2 regions of the Streptomyces sp. NPDC091376 genome follow, and region 1 is predicted to be linked to the other one. Evidence: riboswitches for the same ligand, from Rfam matches in the RefSeq annotation. Region 1 holds a riboswitch; the other holds the start of a gene.
What was found. A riboswitch is a leader RNA that binds a small molecule or an ion and turns the genes downstream of it on or off. The one in region 1 is predicted to bind cyclic di-AMP.

Region 1 (4,193 bases):
GTACGGACTGGCTGGCGGAAGCCGATCCGGAGACCCTGGCGCTGTGGTGCACGTACCACCCGGGTCAGACGCCCTACGACCGCTTCCTCGGCAAGTGCCGTGAACTGTCGGCGCGCGGCATCAGGTTCAGTGTCGGGATCGTCGGCTTCGAGGAGCATCTTGAGGCCGCCCGCCGGCTGCGGGCCGATCTCCCGGGGCACGTCTATCTGTGGGTCAACGCGGCGGAGGGGCGTGACTACACGGACGAGGAGGCCGCCCGCTGGACGGCGCTCGACCCGCTCTTCCCGTACAGCCGCCATCCGCACCGCTCGGCCGGTCTGCCGTGCCGTACGGGCGAGTCGGTGATCTCGGTCGACGGTGACGGGACGGTGCGGCGCTGCCACTTCGTCCCGGCCGAGCTGGGCAATCTCTACGACGGCTCGTACCGGGCGGCGCTGCGGCCGCGCGCCTGCCCGCTCGCGGTGTGCGACTGTCACATCGGCTATGTCCATCTGGAGTCGCTGCCGCTATACGACGTGTTCGCGGGCGGGGTCCTGGAGAGGATCCCCGCCTCCGTGTAAGAGACGTGCCCGGAGAGATGGAACTCAGAGCGGAAGCAGGTCCGGGCGCTTGGGCTCCACATGGTCACCGGACGATTCGCCCCGCAGCCGACGGCCGATCCATGGCACGAGGTACTCGCGCGCCCACTGGATGTCGTCGCGGCGGACTTCGAGCGTGCCGCGCGGCGGCAGCGGCGGCCACGGCTGGTCCGGGTCTGCGGGCACGTCCAGGCCGAGCACCTGGGCGGCGCGCAGTGCCACACGCGTGTGGCCCTCGGCCGAGAGGTGCAGCCGGTCGTCGTCCCAGGCACGTCTGTCCTGGACGGACTTGAGCGACCAGAGGTCGAGGACGGGGCAGTCGTAGCGGTCGGCGATGGCGCGGACGTGCGCGGTGTACGTGGCGATCTTGCCGCGCAGATGGCGCAGGACGGGCACGTCGCGGGTGTCGAACCCCGTCGTCACCATGACGGTGCCGACGGAGGCGGCGAGTTCGGCGACCGCCCGTTCGAAGCGCTCCGCGACGTCGTCCGGGTCGCTGCCCGGCCGGATGATGTCGTTGCCGCCCGCGCAGAACGTCACCAGATCGGGGGCGAGTTCCTTCGCTCGCGGGACCTGTTCCTCGACGATCTGGTCCAGGAGCCTGCCGCGTACGGCGAGATTGGCGTAGCGGAAGGTGTGTTCCGGCACGCGGTCGTCCAGCAGGACCGCGAGGCGGTCCGCCCATCCGACGAACTGTCCGCCGGGTCCCGCGTCTCCGACCCCCTCGGTGAAACTGTCACCGATCGCCGCGTACGACCCGAATGAGCCCTTTGTTCTTGATCGCGAATCGTCTGCCACGTCGAGTCATCTTTCCTGGTGAGAAGTGACCTACGCCACCGTAGGGAGGGGTTGACGGGGCGTGATATAGACCACCAGGTCAGTTTTCGGCAAAGCGGGAATAGGCGGGGACCCGTAAAGACGCGGGCGTCCGCCGGCCCCTGCGCGGGGCCGGCGGACGGAGTTGCGCGGCGTCGGGTTCGGGACGCCGCGTCAGGTTCGGGACGCGCGTCAGATCGAGACACCGTGCTGGCGCAGGTAGGCCAGCGGGTCGATGTCCGAGCCGTAGCTCGGGCTCGTGCGGATCTCGAAGTGAAGGTGCGGACCGGAGGAGTTGCCGGTGGAGCCGGACAGCCCGATCTGCTGGCCGCCGGTGACACCGTCACCGGACGCGACGGACAGCTGGGAGAGATGGGCGTACTGCGAGTACGTTCCGTCGCCGTGCTTGATGACGACCTCGTTGCCGTACGCACCGCTCCAGCCGGCCGAGACGACGGTGCCCGGGCCGACCGACTTCACGGACGTACCCGTGGAGGCGACGAAGTCGACACCGGTGTGGTAGCCGCTGGACCACATGGAACCGGCGGTCTTGTACGCGGTGCCGATGCCACTGGTGACCGGGGCGAAGAAGCCCGAGGGCGCGGGGGCCTGGGCAGCGGCCGGAGCGGCCGCGGCACCGGCGGCGCGGTCGGCGGTGCGGGAGGCACGCTCGACGGAAGCGGCCGGCTTCTCGGCCTTCACGACCTTCTCCGCCTTCACGGCCTTCTCGGCCTTGGCGGCGGCCTTGTCGGCAGGCGCCTTCTTGGCGGGGGCCGCGGCCTTCCGCTCGGGCTTCGGCTGGACCTTCGCCTCACCCTGGGCCTTCGCCTTGCCGCCGAGGACGAGCTTCAGACCCGGGTGGATCAGCGAGGGGTCCGTACCGACGGCGGCGCGATTGTCGGCGTACAGCTTCTTCCAGCCGCCGCTGACGTTGTGCTCATCGGCGATCTTGGAGAGGTAGTCACCGGCCACGACCGTGTACGGCTTCGGCGCCTTGGGAGCCTGCGGCGCCTGCGGGGTGACGGCCTTGTGAGCGACCGAGGCGACCTGCTCGGGAATCGCGACGGGCGCGGACTTCTCGGCGGCGTGCGCACCGGCGGCGCCCATGAGCGGGAGCGCGATGGCGGCCCCGCCCGTTCCCGCGGCGACGAATCCGCGCGTGAACGGGCTGGTCCTCGGACGACGATGCTTACCCTTACCGGGCATGGCCAATTCCTCTCCGCCGCCTGCGAGGTGAGCTGTCGGGTTCGGGCTGGAGCTGCCCGGCCGCGCGACTCGCGCGACTTCACCCCAAGCCGTCCGGGGCTCCGGACGGCGTACTACCTGGGTCCCCCGCTCCTGCCACACGTGGGTGGGTGCGATATTCCGGACGGCGGCAGGATTGGGCGTTCCGACCGGATTGCGGTGACCGTAAGCGAGCCGGGTCGAAGTGAACAAGCCGTCTATTCCCCCCGGGAATCCCCCTACCGGATATCAGCGCACATTTCCCGGTCACGCTGCGTGGATTACGGATCTTCGATTCCCCCGGGAACAAGGGAGTTCGACCGCGGTGCACCACCACAGAACGTCACGGATATGATCCCGCTCACGGACGGATCCCCATCCCCTATTCAACCGGGGCGCGTTATACAAAAACACCCAATCCGGACACATCGCCCATTAGCGACAGAATGCAGCCAATGGCGCGCCCGGCCACGAAAAGGTGGCCCCTTTCCGTATGTGGAACCAATTCCGAACAACAGGTGAATTCGGCAATTCGACCGACGCTCCCCGGAACTCGCCACGGCACAGGCCGAGTTGTCCTCGAACCCGGTCGAGGACCTCCGCCCGGCGTCCCGTCAGGCCCGCTGTCCCGTCAGACCCGGCGCCCCCGTCAGACCCGGCGGGGCAGGCGGAGGACCATCGCGTCGAGGTCACCGCTGAGGCCGGTGGAGAAGCCGTGATGGAGGAGGACGGCGCCACGGTGGAGGCTGCCGGTGTCCAGGCACACGTACTCCGCCGGCCAGGCACCGTACTCTGCCGACGGGTCGAGTCCGCGCAGCGGGAGCCGCGGCGGACGCTCGCCGTGGCACTGGGCCTGCAGCCAGGCCAGTACGACGGCCTCGTCCCCGCGCGGATACGGCACCGCGCTCAGCCCGCCCTCCGGCGGCCGCAGCCGGTACAGCTCGCCGTGCTGGACGACCGGTCTGATCTTCTTGTAGAGCTCCACCCAGTCACGCGCCTCGGTCAGCGCGTCCTCGCTCCATGCGGTGAGGTCGCCGCCGATGCCGAGCACCCCGGCCATGGCGCTCACGAACCGGAAGCGCGCGGGCCGGACGAACCGGGGGCCGCCCTCGACGGGATACTCCTCGTGCCCGTCGAGCGGCGACTCGAGGGCCAGGAGGGAGGAAGCGGGTCCGCCGCGAGCGCCTCGGCGTCGGCCGGGCCGATCCGCGGTCCCCAGTGCAGATGCAGCAGCTCGTCCCGGTCGGTGAGGAGCAGCGCATAGCTGCTCGTCATCCCGGACAGAACCCAGATGCGACCGTCACCAACCGCCTCGATCACCCAGACCCCTCAAATTCGCACACGTCCGCACATCATCGGGCGCAATTCATCAGCGGGGCAACGGCCTTGCGGCCATGGGCCGAGATACTTGCCTGAGGAATCGATGTCGTAGGGTCAGCAGCGCGCCCCTTTGTCGGCGAGCAGCGCCGACCGCAGACACGGAGGAGCCCCCGTGACGCAGCAGCTGCCCCAGACCCCGCCGACCGAGCCCGAGCTGTCCGGGGTTCGCAACTTCCGGGACGTGGGCGGACTGCC
Region 2 (4,193 bases), on a different contig from region 1:
GTCGGCACGGCCGGCAGCACGCCGACAGCACGGACGACGGCGTGGCACAACGGCATGGCACATCGACACGGACAACGGCATGGCACGTCGGCACGGTCAGGGGCAAAATGGCACAGCCGCCGGCCGCTGGTCCGGTTGGCCGATGGCGATTCGTCGTGCGGTGCGGTTACGGCCAGCCTGGAGAGGGCGCGGTACCGTCCGCAGCCGGGCGGACCTGGCAGGAGACCACTGGTGGGGCAACGAGAACGCGACGAACGACCGCGGCGCAACGGTGGCCGTAAGGTCGTCGGAGCGTTGCCGGTGCTGCTGATCGTGGCCGGGGTCTTCTTCGATCTGGGCACCCCGGAGTCGTTCACCGCCTCGCCTCTCTTCGCCGCGGCGCCACTGGTCGCCGCTCCCTTCTTCTCCGCTCTCTACACGCTGCTGACGGGCGTCGCCTCCGTCGCCACGGTGGCCGGGCTCCACGCCTACAACAGCAGGGCCGGCGAGATCCCTGCCGTGACGGAGCTGCTGACCGTGTTCACGGTCTCCGTGCTGGCCCTCTTCATCAACCACGTCGTACGCCGCAGCGGCGAACGCCTCGCGTCGGCGCGGGTCATCGCGGAAGCCGCGCAGCGGGCCGTGCTGCCCACGCCGGACGAACGGATCGGCGGGCTCCTGGTCGCGGCGCGGTACGAGGCGGCGCAGCGGGACGCCTTCATCGGGGGAGACCTGTACGCCGTGCAGGAGACTCCCCACGGGGTGCGGCTGGTCGTCGGCGACGTACGGGGGAAGGGGCTGGACGCGGTCGAGGCGGTGGCCGTGGTGCTCGGGGCGTTCCGGGAGGCCGCAGAACAGGAGTCCTCGCTGGAGGGTGTCGCCCAGCGGCTGGAGCGGGCGCTGGCGCGCGCGGGCACGGGGCGCTCCGGGTTCGACGCGTTCGAGGGTTTCACCACCGCGGTGCTCGCGGAGATCCCGCACGGGAGCGGCCTGGTCAGGATCGTCAACCGGGGTCATCCGCCGCCGCTGCTGCTGGGCGCGGACGGTGGGCTGGAGGTGCTGGAGCCGCCCGAGCGTGCCCTGCCGCTCGGCATGGGCGACCTGGACGCGTGGCCGGACCGGGCGTACGAGACCCCCTACCTGCCCGGTGCCACGCTCCTCCTCTACACGGACGGCCTGTCGGAGGCGCGGGACAGGCAGGGTGCTTTCTACGATCCGCGCACACGGCTGAGCGGCCGGATCTTTCCCGGGCCGGAGGAGCTGCTGGACGCGGTCGTCGAGGACGTACGGCGGCATACGCGCGGCAGGTCGACGGACGACATGGCGCTGCTCGCGGTCGGGCGGCCGGGGGAGCGCCAGCCGGAGCGGCGCAGGACGATGCCCGTCGTCCCGTGACCCGTGCGGTGGAGGGGGCGCCACGGACCGTGATCGAAGGACACCGCTCCGCATAACATTTGATACACCGTCAGGAAAGTCGGGTGGATCGAGGGTTGGTCAACTTGCCCGATTCGATCCTCTTGTTGCTGGTAAGTCCAGGCCAAAGTCGTTAACGATCAGTGGGAACGGCTTGGAATCCGACCTCGGTGTCTATTAACGTTCGATAACGCAGCGCGGTCGTCCCAGCCGTCGCAAGAGACGGCACCGTGCGCATGCGCCGAATTCCGCAAGGGAACCGGGGAACCACCAATTGGGGTGAATCGGGCACTTCATCGTGCTCGTAGGAGACCTTCCTGCTCCGAACCCGTCAGCTAACCCGGTAGGCGAGAAGGAAGGAAAGGAGCACGCCTCCGTGGCGTCCAACGAGCCTGCCCTCCAAGAGCCTCCCACCACACAGTGGGTCCCGAGCGACCAGTGGACACCGGCCACCGGGGCGGAGGAGTGGAACCCGACCGAGGAATCGGTCCGTCCGGTCCGTGGCAGGCACCGCGTCGTCAAGCAGCGCAACGGACTGGCCCGGAGCTCCACCGTTCTCGGCGTCGGCGTCATAGCCGCGGTCGGCGCGGGCGGCATCGCCACCGCGCAGGACAAGCCGGCCGTCTCCATCTCGCTCCCCGACGCCATCACGGACAACCTCCCGGACCCCGGATCGCTACCCGGCGTGGGCTCCTTCATGTCGGACGACTCCGACCAGGACGCCGGGAACGACGCACCGCTCACCGCCTTCGCCGCCTCCGAATCGGCGGCGGACAGCGCCCAGGGCGCCGGTGACGCGGGCGAGGCGCTGCGCGCCCGGATCCTCCAGCAGGCCGAGCAGCAGCAGGCCGCCGCCGAGGCCGAGGTGAAGGCGGCCGCCGAGAAGGCCGCCGCGGAGAAGGCAGCCGCCGAGGCGAAGAAGCAGCAGACCGAGGCCGCCGAAGTGGCCGCAGAGGCGAAGGCGAAGGCCGAGGCCGAGGCCGCGCGCAAGGCGGAGGCCGAGCGCCTCGCCAAGCTCGCCGCGAGCTACTCGCTGCCGACCTCGTCGTACACGCTCACCTCCACCTTCGGGCAGTCCGGTTCCATGTGGTCCTCCGGCTACCACACGGGTCTCGACTTCGCGGCCCCGACCGGTACGCCCGTCAAGGCCGTTCACGGCGGGACCATCAAGTCGGCGGGCTGGTCCGGTTCGTACGGCTACCGCATCGTGCTCGAGCTCGAGGACGGCAGCGAGGTCTGGTACTGCCACCTGTCGTCGATGACCGTCGGCGTGGGGCAGAAGGTCTCCACGTCGGAGACCATCGGGCGCGTTGGCGCCACCGGCAACGTCACCGGCCCGCACCTGCACCTGGAGGTGCACACGGCGGGCGGCGACGGCGTGGACCCGGCGGCGTGGCTGCGCGGCAAGGGCCTCTCTGTCTGAGGGCCTTCCGGCCAAGGGTCTCTGCGTCCGGGGCCTCTGCGTCCGGGGTCTCTGCGTCCGGGGTCTCTGCGTCCGAGGGCTCTCCGGCCAAGGATTGTGAAGGCATCTCCCTCTCTGTGCTCTTCCGGGTCGGCTTCCGGCCGCCCGAGGTCGCGGCCCGGTTCCGGTTCTTGCCGGACCGGGCCGCACCCGTGTGCGTACGCGTACTCGTCCTCCCCCAAGTCGCCGGCGGCCCTGGCGCACTCCCCCCGACGCCTGGGTCGCCGGTCCGCCGTGCCCGGACGCCATGCCGCGAGGACGGCCCGAAGGGCCTAGCCGCGGTACGGGTTGTAGCCCCCGTAGTCCAGATACGGGGGCGGCTGCCAGACCCGGCCCGTCGCGCGGGCCGCGTACGTCAGGGCGGGGCCCGCCACGTCCCTGCGCTGCCAGAGGTGGTGGAGCAGCTCCTGCTCACGAGCGACGAAGTCCGTGCCCGCCGCGCCCCGATGGGCCCGGTGCCGCAGAAAGGCCAGGGAGGTCGCGAAGACCTCGTACTCGGAGACGGCGCGGGCGGCCTCCCGGCCTTGCGTACGGCCCGCCATGTCACGGGCCATCGTGCGGGCCCGCATGGAGGACAGGGCGTGCGGCTCGGCCGGGGCGAGCCAGCCCGCCGCCGCGTACGCGGGCAGTTCGGCCGCGACCGTGCGCAGCTCGCGCTGCCGGGTCCAGACCGCCAGCCAGGTCAGCAGGCCGAAGGCCGGCACCATGAACGCCGCGTACACGGCGTAGAAGCCCCACGGGCCGAAAGCCCCTGAGCCGTTCCACAGCGCGTGCATGCCGATGGAGAGGACGAGGCCCAGCAGGGGCAGCACGGTCCTGCGGAACTTCCGGCGCTGTGCGCCGGCGGCGGCGAGGCCGAAGCCGATGCCCGTCAGCACGGTGAAGAGCGGATGGGCGAACGGCGACATCACGATCCGCACGAAGAACGTCGCGGCCGTGACGGAGGCGAAACCGGACGCGCCGATCTGCTGGTCCTCCCCGAAGGCGGTGCCGAGATACAGGATGTTCTCGGTGAAGGCGAAGCCGGTCGCGGTGAAGCCGGCGACGACGACTCCGTCGACGACGCCGGTGAAGTCCCGTCTTCGGAAGAGGAAGATGAGCAGCACGGCCGTCGCCTTGGCGCTCTCCTCGACCACGGGGGCGATGACGGTTGCGCCGATCGTGTCCGCGTGCGTGGGGTCGGCCGTGGCGGTGGCTATCCACTGGGTCGCGAACGAGTTCGCGATGATCGCCACGAGGGCGGCCGCGCAGGCGCCCCAGGCGAAGGCGAAGAGGAGGTTCCGCCAGGGACCCGGCTCGACGCGGTCCAGCCAGCGGAACGCCGCCATCAGCAGCGGTA

Region 2: another riboswitch for cyclic di-AMP. It lies ahead of ACIQMR_RS07715 (M23 family metallopeptidase); the one in region 1 lies ahead of ACIQMR_RS11155 (peptidoglycan DD-metalloendopeptidase family protein).

Annotation. Positions count from the first base shown of each region.
Region 1 covers NZ_JBIVUF010000004.1:237,864-242,056, reverse strand. Annotated here, with positions in the region: gene ACIQMR_RS11165 (STM4011 family radical SAM protein) at 1-560, shown strand, start outside; gene ACIQMR_RS11160 (SGNH/GDSL hydrolase family protein) at 585-1,376, opposite strand; gene ACIQMR_RS11155 (peptidoglycan DD-metalloendopeptidase family protein) at 1,587-2,600, opposite strand; cyclic di-AMP (ydaO/yuaA leader) riboswitch at 2,605-2,758, opposite strand; partial or broken gene ACIQMR_RS11150 (GH36 C-terminal domain-containing protein) at 3,268-3,711, opposite strand; gene ACIQMR_RS11145 (hypothetical protein) at 3,684-3,893, opposite strand; gene ACIQMR_RS11140 (tyrosine-protein phosphatase) at 4,111-4,193, shown strand, end outside.
Region 2 covers NZ_JBIVUF010000002.1:730,652-734,844, forward strand. Annotated here, with positions in the region: gene ACIQMR_RS07710 (PP2C family protein-serine/threonine phosphatase) at 232-1,374, shown strand; cyclic di-AMP (ydaO/yuaA leader) riboswitch at 1,622-1,757, shown strand; gene ACIQMR_RS07715 (M23 family metallopeptidase) at 1,769-2,815, shown strand; gene ACIQMR_RS07720 (PrsW family intramembrane metalloprotease) at 3,127-4,193, opposite strand, start outside.